DNA from 3 places in the Nocardioides sp. dk884 genome. Region 2 is predicted to be linked to each of the others. Evidence: predicted binding sites of a transcription regulator. Region 2 holds the regulator's gene; each other region holds the start of a gene.
The links. The regulator LexA, encoded in region 2, represses DNA repair genes until DNA is damaged. The targets are predictions, from matches to a motif close to TCGAACANNTGTTCGA.

Region 1: a site for LexA is predicted at 2,071-2,086, ahead of GFH29_RS09710 (HNH endonuclease signature motif containing protein). Genes of this name have one in related genera too.
Region 3: a site for LexA is predicted at 1,593-1,608, ahead of GFH29_RS14535 (HNH endonuclease signature motif containing protein). Genes of this name have one in related genera too.

What each region holds. Positions count from the first base shown of each region.
Region 1 is NZ_CP045649.1:2,006,832-2,010,102, forward strand. Features, by position in the region: gene GFH29_RS09705 (hypothetical protein) at 1-395, shown strand, start outside; gene GFH29_RS09710 (HNH endonuclease signature motif containing protein) at 752-2,020, opposite strand; gene GFH29_RS09720 (HAD family hydrolase) at 2,646-3,271, opposite strand, start outside.
Region 2 is NZ_CP045649.1:3,600,485-3,603,755, reverse strand. Features, by position in the region: gene GFH29_RS17180 (MXAN_6640 family putative metalloprotease) at 1-1,132, opposite strand, end outside; gene lexA (transcriptional repressor LexA) at 1,395-2,117, opposite strand; gene GFH29_RS17170 (LysM peptidoglycan-binding domain-containing protein) at 2,474-2,821, shown strand; gene GFH29_RS17165 (hypothetical protein) at 2,931-3,260, opposite strand.
Region 3 is NZ_CP045649.1:3,014,245-3,017,515, reverse strand. Features, by position in the region: gene GFH29_RS14540 (alpha/beta family hydrolase) at 1-173, shown strand, start outside; gene GFH29_RS14535 (HNH endonuclease signature motif containing protein) at 279-1,580, opposite strand; gene GFH29_RS14530 (GrpB family protein) at 1,722-2,279, opposite strand; gene GFH29_RS14525 (sigma-70 family RNA polymerase sigma factor) at 2,484-3,146, shown strand; gene rsrA (mycothiol system anti-sigma-R factor) at 3,146-3,271, shown strand, end outside.

The DNA.
Region 1 (3,271 bases), 1.6 Mb from region 2:
AGTCGGAGACCCCCGAGCCGACCGAACAGTCGGCTGCCGACACAGCAGCGGCGGAGGAGATCTTGCCCGCCATTCCCGACGAGGCGCGCGTGAGGGTTGAGCCCACCCTCGGTGCCGGCAACTCCGAGGTCTACGAGTTCACCCCCAGGGGGGTGACCTACACGATCGCGATGACCTGTACGTCGTCCGTCGCCGGAGCTGAAGCTCAGCTCGTCAACTTCGACTACCCCGATGCCGCGTCCGTCATCGGCTGCGACGGGGTCACGACCAGCACGATCGTGAGCGCGCCCCCGGGCGCCAAGCGGATCCAGGTTCGAGCGGGAGATGGCAGCGACTGGGCCCTGAGCATCTACGACGGCACACCAGAAGGCGTGTCCGTCACGCCGGTCACGTAGGAATGGCGGAAGCGATGGCTGCGTAAGTGCTCACCGAGGATCCGAGAGCATCCGCCTGAGCGGCGCCGCAGTCATCCCAACGCTGGCTCTCCTGCTCCCCATGCTCCACTGTCCACCGTCGACTCCCACGCAACAGCGCCCGCGGCGGCCACCTCAGCCGGAGGTAAGGCCAAGGCGACCGACCGGACCCGGATGACGTGCCCGGGCAAGGGGAAGCTGTGGCTCATCGTCAACCACCCCAACGCCCGCACTGACCGTGCGCGCATCGCTGCACGCAAGCCCCGCAGCCGAGACGAGCTGATATCGGGCCGGAAACTGTCGCTTTATCCTCGTCAACCCCGGCTGCGGTCATGCACTTACGTCCGACGGCTGAATCGGATATCGCCATTCGGCATCCGTTGGTGCAGATAACGGTCGTCGTGGATCAGGTGATGGTGATGGCCGCACAGAAGAATACCCTTGTCGAGATCGGTCTTTCCGCCGGCCGACCACGGGTCCACATGGTGCGCCTCGCACCAGGTGGACGGAATCGTGCAGCCGTCCGCTCGACATTCCTTGTCGCGAATTGCGAGGGCTTTTCTCTGGCCCGGGCTGAAGAGTCGACTGGCGCGGCCGAGGTCGAGCGGCACCGAGCGGGTGCCGAGGACCGCCGGGACGAGACCTGCGGTGCAGGCCAGGCGCCGGGCCTCGCCCGCGGTGATGCGGGAGCCGTCCGCCAGCGTCGCGGACCCGAGGCCGTCGACGAGCGCCTGGAGGTCCATCGTGATCACGAGAGTGGTCGCGTCGCCGCCGTGCAGGGGGAGTCTCGAGGGGTCGATGGCCTCGAGCAGCGAGCAGAAGGCCTCGCCGAGCCGACGCTCGTAGGGCACCCGCCGCCCGTCCGTGGCAGGCGAAGCGGACTCGTCTGCTGCGCGCCGCGGGTTGGTGAAGGACTCCAGCATCGTGGTCAGCCGCAGCGCGATGCTCTCCGGCACCCGGGCCCGGATCGCCGCACTCCCGTCGCCGAGGTGCTTCACACCCAAGGTCGTACGCCGCCGGGCGCGGCGCTCCGCGGCGCGCAGCTGCTCCTCCTCGACCTTCTCCGCCCACTCCGGCGCGACGACCTGGAGCAGCCGCTCGGCCAGGCGGGCCAGCTCACGTGGCCCGAAGTCGGCGGCCTGCTCCACGAGGTAGGTCTCGGCGCGGGCGAGCATGTCGGCCCACTCCTCGGCGCTGGCCTCGATGAGGTCGAAGGCGTCGGTGAGGTCGTCGAGCGCGGCGACGATGACGTGGCCCTGGTCGAGGCTGACGTGCCCGCCCGCGAGGGCGGTGCCGACGCGGTGCCAGCGCCGCTCGCACGCGACCCCGAGACGCCGCAGCCGCCGGGCGGTCGGGGCGGCGGTGTGGGTGCGGTGTGCCACCCAGGCGGCGACGTCGCGACACCCGTCGGCGTCGGCCACCTCGTCGGCGCACGCGATCACCCGCGCGTGCACCGCCTGGGCCCGTGAGGCCAGGTGGGCCGTCATCCTCAGCGCCTGGCGCTTCTCCGGCACCGAGAGGAAGACCGGATCGCGACCAGCGATCGTGTCGAGGGCGTCCTCGGCGCACCCGAGATCGGTGAGGTAGGAAGAGACCTGATCGGCCATCGTCGACTCCCGAGATCAAGGGGTGCGGGGTGGATTCCCGTATATCCCGATCCTACCCGTGTTCGAAACATTTCGAACGCGCACGGAAGGTAAAGGATGAATCTGTGGATAAAGTCGCCGAGACGGGCGGGCCACTGGCAGTGGATCGGCCCCCATGCGCCATGCGCTGTGCACCAGCGTTTCGTGCGCGACCAGACGGACCGTCGCTCTCCGATTGCGGTGTGGCCACCACGCGCGCCCGCCTGCCGGAACCGCGTCGCCGGGGCCGGCGAAGTGCCGGACCTCGCCGTCGAGGACGATCTCGCCCTCGTCGGCCTGGCAGAGGCCGTAGAGGACATCTCCGAGCGCTTCGGGTTCCACGTCGACCCCGACGCGGTCGTTGAGGACCTGCCGGTCGGCGTGAAGCGCCGTGCAACCCGGGCACGTACCGACAGTAACGATGAATCAACCGCGGCAGTCGCGGCTCCGGTACTCCGGCTGACGTCCTACTGGACTGTATTGCCAGTCGAAGAACATCACCCTGAGGTCTGCCGGGAACCAGCTCGGCGTCTGGCCGACCACGGTCAGCGAGCTCGAACGCGGTATTCGGCGCAACGACGACCTGGCACAGACCTACCGGCCTGCCTCAGCGCGGGGTAGGGCTCGGCTGGCCATCCAAGATGGCTCGAGCGGCTGCCGCTACCGAGCCGACCACCAGATCCGGCCGGTAGCCCGTCGGGTCCGATCCGTCGTCGAGCCACGCCGTGCTCAGCCCGACGGCAGCCCCACCCGCGACGTCGAGCTCGAGACTGTCGCCGATCATCCAGCCCTCGAGCGTGCAACCGAGCCTGCTGGCGAGCGCGTGGAAGATGGCAGGAGCTGGTTTGCGGGCACCGACAGCGTCGGACACGACCCATCCGTCGACGAGGGCGTCCAGGCCGGTGCGGCGAATCTTGCCCTCCTGGTTGTCGAGCATGCCGTTCGTGATGACGCCGAGAGTCCACCCGGCTGCCCGAAGGTCGGCGAGAGCGCTCCGGTCCGCGTCGGTGACCGTCACGAGCGACGGCATCCGCGAGCGGTAGTCGGCCCAGACGCTGTCAGCCGATGTTGGCAGGTCCAGCCGATCGATGAGCTCGCTGAAGACCTCGCCCTTCGGTCGGCGAGCGGTCAGCGCCGCTGCGATGACGTCGACCTCGCCGGCCGGAAGCCGCCAGTGGTCGACGAACCCTGCCGACCAGGCTCGTGCAGCGGCGGCCTGGTCGACCAGGGTCC
Region 2 (3,271 bases):
GCCGGACGGCGGCCCGGCCGACGCCCAGCGCCGCGACCGGCCGGGCCGCGGGGTAGCCCCGCCCCTCGTCGTACGACGCCGCGGGGGCGAGGTTGTCGGCGGCGAAGCCCGCCAGCGCCGCGGGCAGGGTCGTCCCGCGGGCGCGCAGCACGGTGCTGATCGCGGCCAGGGAGTGGTCCTGGACGTGCGGCCCTGTGGAGTCCGCGGCCTCCCAGATGTCGCGGACCACTGTCGCCAGACCCCCCTGCGCGGTCGGCAGCCGCTCGCCGAGCCAACGGAAGAAGATCCAGCTCCCGTAGACCCGCAGCGCGTCGGCGCGGTCCGCCCGGCCGCGGTCGTCCAGGGAACGCCTCGGCTGGCGCAGCGGGCTGCGGTGCAGGTACTGGCGGTTGTCGTCGACGTCGTCGAACAGCTCGTCCTCGACCCAGGCGGCGGTGGCCTCCATGAGCCAGGCGTCCTGGGTGGCGTCGTAGGCGAACTGCACGGCGTGGAAGTACTCGTGGGCCGCTGTCACCTGGAGGTTCTCCAGCGGCGTGTTGCCCGGGAACTGCGTGCCGTCGTAGTCGTCGTCGAGCACGCAGTAGGCCGCACGGGCGTTGGCGCCGATGACCGGGACAGGAGCGTCGCTCGCGCAGTAGCCGTACAGCCCCTGGTCGCCGATGTCGGCAAGGTAGATGTCCGTGCGGGCGTCACCGCCGAGCGGGCCGTCGCCGAGCGGCGCCCGGTATCCCGCCGACCGCAGGCGCGCGTGCACCGAGACGAGGGTGTCCAGCACCAGGTCGACCTGGTCGGGCACCCCGTTGCCGGAGAGGTCGGCGAGGTCGGGGCTGTCCGCGCTCGCCGGGTTCGACGCCCAGTGCACGCAGAGGACCGCGGTGCAGCGCACCCGCGGTGCGGCGCGAGGGCCCCACCCGTGACCGGCGGGATCCGCGCGGCCGTCGGTGGGTCGGGCGAGCAGGCGTCGCGCTGCGGCGCGCTCGCCGGCCGGCAGGGCATCCAGGGTGAGTGCCAGGTCCCGCAGGGCGATCGTGGCGTCGCCAGCGCGCAGGCCGCTGGACTCGGGGGCCAGCGCGCGGCGTGCCCCGGCCAGGGCGGCCCGGGCCCGGCGCAGCGGCACCGCCTCGGTGGGCACGCTCAGCGGGGTCGTCGCCGAGCCGGTCGCGGGGCCAGCCGAGGGGCCAGCCGAGCGAGGCGGGCCGGGATCGGCGTGTGCCGGGGTCGGGGCGAGGGCGGTGAGGACGGCGAGGCAGAGCGCTGGAAGGCCCAGGGCGCGTGCTCGGCAGGGGCCGGGCGAGGACGGGCGCCGCCGGGCGGCGCGAGGGGCTGGCACGAGGTGATCCTGTCACCCCGTGCCGGCCCGGCTCGGACTCGCCACGGACCCGGCGCGAGGGACCTCAGACCCGGCGCAGGACCGCGGTGACCTTGCCCAGGATCGAGGCGTGGGTGCCGTCGATGGGCTCGTAGGCGTCGTTGTGGGGGAGCAGCCAGACCTTGCCGTCCTTGCGCTGGAAGGTCTTCACGGTGGCCTCGCCCTCGATCAGAGCGGCCACCATGTCGCCGTTGTTGGCGGTCTGCTGCTGGCGGATCACCACGTAGTCGCCGTTGCACACCGCCGCGTCGATCATCGAGTCACCGGAGACCTCGAGCAGGAACAGCTGTCCGTCACCGACCAGCTGACGTGGGAGCGGGAAGACGTCCTCGACCCGCTCCTCGGCGAGGATCGGCCCGCCTGCGGCGATACGGCCCACCACCGGCACGTAGGAGGGGGCCGGCACGCTGTCGCCGATGCCGGTCTCGTCAACCGAGGAGCCCTCGCCCGAGGACATGGCCTTGCGGGCGGCCATCACCTCGGGCAGGAACACCTCCAGGGCACGCGGACGGTGCGGGTCGCGCTTGATGAAGCCCTTCTGCTCGAGGACCTTCAGCTGGTGCGCCACGCTCGAGGAGCTGGTCAGGCCGACGGCCTGACCGATCTCGCGCATGCTCGGCGGGTAGCCGCGCTTCTCGATGCAGTCGGTGATGTGGGTGAGCACCCGCACCTGGCGCGGGGTGAGTCCGGTCGCGTCAGCAGGACCGTCGGGGAGCTCAGCGACCCCGTCGCTCTTCTTCTTGGCCATCTGTGCCTTCCCTCGGGTCGTCGTCCGGGTTGTCCGCGCCTCCGGCGGATCGGGCGTCGTCCCGGGTCCGGTGGCGTGAGGGCCACCGTAGCGACATCCACCCCCAGAGTTCAAACATCTGTTCGAAGTGCGTGTCGCGGGCCTGCCTGCGCGGCCGAGACGGGCGATGCGTCGAACATTCGTTCGCCCAGATGCTTGCGTTCCTCGAACACCTGCTCTAGCGTCGTACATGTGTTCGATCGAACGTCTGGTCGAACGTCGATCCGGTCCCGTTTCGGCGGGACTGTCGGTGGCGGGCGTTAGACATCTTCTCGACGCCGCGATCCGAGGCTGACACCACTTCCCCAGGAGCCACGATGAGCACGCTGAACCCCACGACCATGATCATCACCTCTCGTCCGGCGACCGGCCGGTCCGTGCGGCTGACCCGCCGAGGCCGCGTGGTGGTCTTCCTGTTCTGCGTGGCGGTCCTGCTGGGCGTCGGGTTCGCCCTCGCCGGCGGCTCGATGGCGACGGCGGAGAGGGGCTCGGCGGAGCCCACGGAGATCATCACGGTCGGCACCGGTCAGACCCTGTGGGACATCGCCGCCGAGCTCAGCGACGACGGTGACGTGCGCGAGGAGATGCGCCACATCGAGCGGCTCAACGCCCTCGACTCCACGATGCTCGTCGCCGGTCAGCGCCTCGCGGTGCCCACCAGCTGAGGCACGCCAGACATCGCCGGTCGCCTCGACCCCGACCGGCGAGCAGGGGAAGACAGGGGGCGGAGCCTGATGGCTCCGCCCCCTGGTCGTTCCTCGAGGTCGAGGTCGTTCAGCGGGCCGCGCGTCGTCCGCCTGGCACCGTCGTGCGTGTCGCCGGGGTGCTCGCGGCGACGGGGTCCTGCGTCGGGGCGGCTGCGGGATCGGGCGACGAGGAGGGGCCGGAGGTGAGGCAGAGCTCGCGCAGCAGGCGTGCGATGAGCATGAGGGCCACAAACAGGCAGGCCACGGCGCCGGTCGAGGCGAGCGCCAGGAGCCACCAGCCTCCGGAGTCGCCGCCGCGCGCGCTGGCACCGAAGTCGATCGCGGCGTAGACGAGGTATCCCCAGGCGATGACGGCCAGCGTCACGCCTCCGGCCAGGGCGAGCAGGCGTGGCTGCACCGTCGGAGTCT
Region 3 (3,271 bases), 590 kb from region 2:
CCGAGGGCATCGGCGGCGTCGACCTCGCGGTCGTGCCCGGCGCCGACCACGGCCTCAAGGTCGGCGCCCGCGGCCCGCTGTCGCAGGAGAGTGCCCTCGAGGTGGTCGTCGAGTCCGTGCTCGAGTGGGTGGTCCGTGACATCTGCGGGTCCCGGGACGGCACGGGGGCCTGAGCGCCGGGATATATCCCGTGGGTCGAACTCGTGAGGGCACTGAGAAACACCGGCGAGGCAGGGATACGGCCCCGCCGGCTGCTGGCAGGGTCCGGGGCGGTGGATCTACTCGTCCGGCGGGTGCGCGGTGACGAGCTGGGTACTGCCGCGGTCCTTCATCAAGTGCAGCCCGTGGGGTGAGCGCCAGAGGTACGTCGCGGCGTCGGTCTTGTCGTAGGCCCAGCCGGTGTGGGTCTTGGCGCGATGGTGGCGTCGGCAGAGGGGGGCGAGGTTGCAGCTGCACGTAGGCCCGCTGTCACCGTGGGCGGTGACGTGGTCGGTGTCGCAGCGCCGCGCGGGGCGCTCACACCACGGGAAGGCACAGACCGGCTGGGCCAGACGGGTCTGGTCGGCGAGCCGGTCGGGGACGGCGTAGGCGTCGGTGTGGTGGTGGGTCTCAAGGTCGATCACCGGCTTGATGACCACCTGGGCGTCGCCGCTGCACCAGTCGCGGACCTGCTCGGTCGACACGATGGATCGGGTCTCTTCCACGTGTGCGATGCCGGACTCGTCGCGGGAGATCGCTGCGTGCGAGAGGTGCACGTGGATGACGACCTGGCGGGGCTTGACCACCGATGCGGCGCCGTCGCCGGCCTCCGCCCGGAGGTCGAAAGCGAGCTGGCGTCGCGCGAGCTCGCCGGCGGCCATGGAGCGACGCACGTCCAATGACTCGGTGGATCCGAGGGCGGCGAGCTCCTCAGCTCCCTGACGGATCGCGGTGTCCAGGTCGATCGCGTCGGCGAGGTCGAGGACGCCTTCGACGTGCACGGTGCCGTCGTGGGTGGCCTCGTCGGTGTGGACGTCGAAGCGGCGACCGTCGGCGGCCTCGCGGCGTTGCTTCTCCGCACCCTCAGGGTCAAACATCACGCGGGCCTGGTCAACGAGCCGCTCGATCCCGGCCCAGCTGATCTTCCCGACCAAGGCGGCCAGCTGACGGTCCACGAACTCCGCACCGTCCAACGGCAGGGTGGTGGTCAGCTGCGCGAGCCGCCGCGCCTTCCAGAGTGGGACCCTGCCGGCGCGGACCAGCTTCCAGGTCCGCTTCAACCGGTGCGCCAGCTCCAACGCGTCACCCACCAAGGACCGCGCGGAGTCGGTGGACATGCCAATCGCTGCGCCGAACTCGATCGGCGCGAACTCCGCCACCAGCGGCGCCCCCTCACCGGCCAGCGGCACCGCGAGCTCGCCGAACACCAGCCCGGCCGTCGGCGCCGCATCGGCGACCGACTCCTCGGGGTGCATCGCGGCCCACACCAGAGCGGCCTCCAAGACGTCGATCTCCGCCCGCTGGGCAGCGGCCCGGCGGGCTTGAGCGAACGCCAGCACCGCGGCTGGGGTGTCGCACTCGGGGAGCTCGGAGTCGGCCATGCCTCATCTTAATCGAACGCGCGTTCGAGGAAAAGGGGTTGGGTGGAATCGAAGGTAAAGACCTGTCCCCGCGCGGGGCCCGGCCGGACGGGCCGGGCCAGGCGGGGGTGCGAGGCGTTCCTCCGCTGTTCGCGTGAGCGCTCAGGCGAGTCTCCGGGCGCGTGCCTTGATCGCGGCGATCACCTCGGTCTTGGCCTCGGCATAGGCGTTCATGTCCACCCAGTCCTCGGCGATCAAGGACCGTTTCGTGCGCTCGTACAGCGCGCGGTCATCGGGGTGAGCGCGGAGGTGATCGCGGAGGAGCAGGTAGTCGTCGGCGGCCGGATCCCCGGCTTCCACGATGTGCACGTGAATGTCGCGGGCAGAGGTCCGCACCATGCGGTGGCCCGGTTCCCGGACTCGAAGTTCGTAGCCTGCGTCGACCAGCTGGCTGAGATAGTCCTCCTCGCCCGTGATGTCCTCGACCACGACGAGGATGTCGATGATGGGCTTCGCAGCCAGCCCTGGCACAGAGGTCGACCCGATGTGCTCGACCTGGGCGATCGGTCCGAGCGCCTCGCGGATGCGTCGTTCATGGCTTGCGAACGCCTCCGGCCAACCTGGCTGATACTCCTCCAGAAGGAGGTCGCGCTTCTCCACGCCGCCGATGAGCTCTGCCGTGGTGACATCGGGCCGACGAGGTTCGCGTGGAGTGGGCACGGCGCCAGCATTCCATCGCGCGACCGCGCGCCGGCAGGTCTCGACGAGCTCGCCCGACGGCCCCGACCGCCGGAACCGGCACGCGACCGACGGTTGCCACCGGACCACCGAGGGCCAGTCGGGAATGAGAGCGCGGCGTGCGACGTTCTCGACTGCGTGACGGTACTGATGGAAGCGCCGGTCGGCGGCGTACGCTGGGACGTGATGACTGATATCACCGAGCCCGGCCTCGAGGAGGCCCTGCAGGCCCCTGCGGACACCCCCGTCGACCCTGTTGCCGAGACCGACGCGGAGCGCGCTGCCCGCTTCGAGCGCGACGCCCTGCCGTTCCTCGACCCGCTGTACTCCGCGGCCATGCGCATGACGCGCAATCCTGCCGACGCCGAGGACCTGGTCCAGGAGACGTTCGCGAAGGCGTATTCGTCCTTCCACCAGTTCCGGCCCGGGACCAACCTGAAGGCCTGGCTGTACCGGATCCTGACCAACACCTTCATCAACACCTACCGCAAGAAGCAGCGCCAGCCGCAGCAGTCGATGTCCGAGGACGTCGAGGACTGGCAGCTCGCCCGCGCGGAGTCGCACAGCTCCACCGGGCTGAAGTCGGCGGAGATGGAGGCGCTCGAGCACCTTCCCGACTCCCAGGTGAAGGACGCGCTCCAGCGCCTGCCCGAGGAGTTCCGCCTCGCGGTCTACCTTGCCGACGTCGAGGGCTTCGCCTACAAGGAGATCGCCGAGATCATGGACACTCCCATCGGCACCGTGATGTCGCGTCTGCACCGGGGGCGTCGCCAGCTGCGCGACATGCTCTCCGACTACGTGCGGCGCAACGACCTGCTCACCGCCAGCTCGCGGGCAGGGGGCAGGTGATGGCCGAGCAGCCCGACAGCGCCGCGCCCGCCGGTGAGCCCTCGGCCACCGACTGTGCGGACTACCTCGAGCAGATCGTCTACTTCATCGACAACGAGCTGGCCGAGGCCGACTGCGACGCGGTC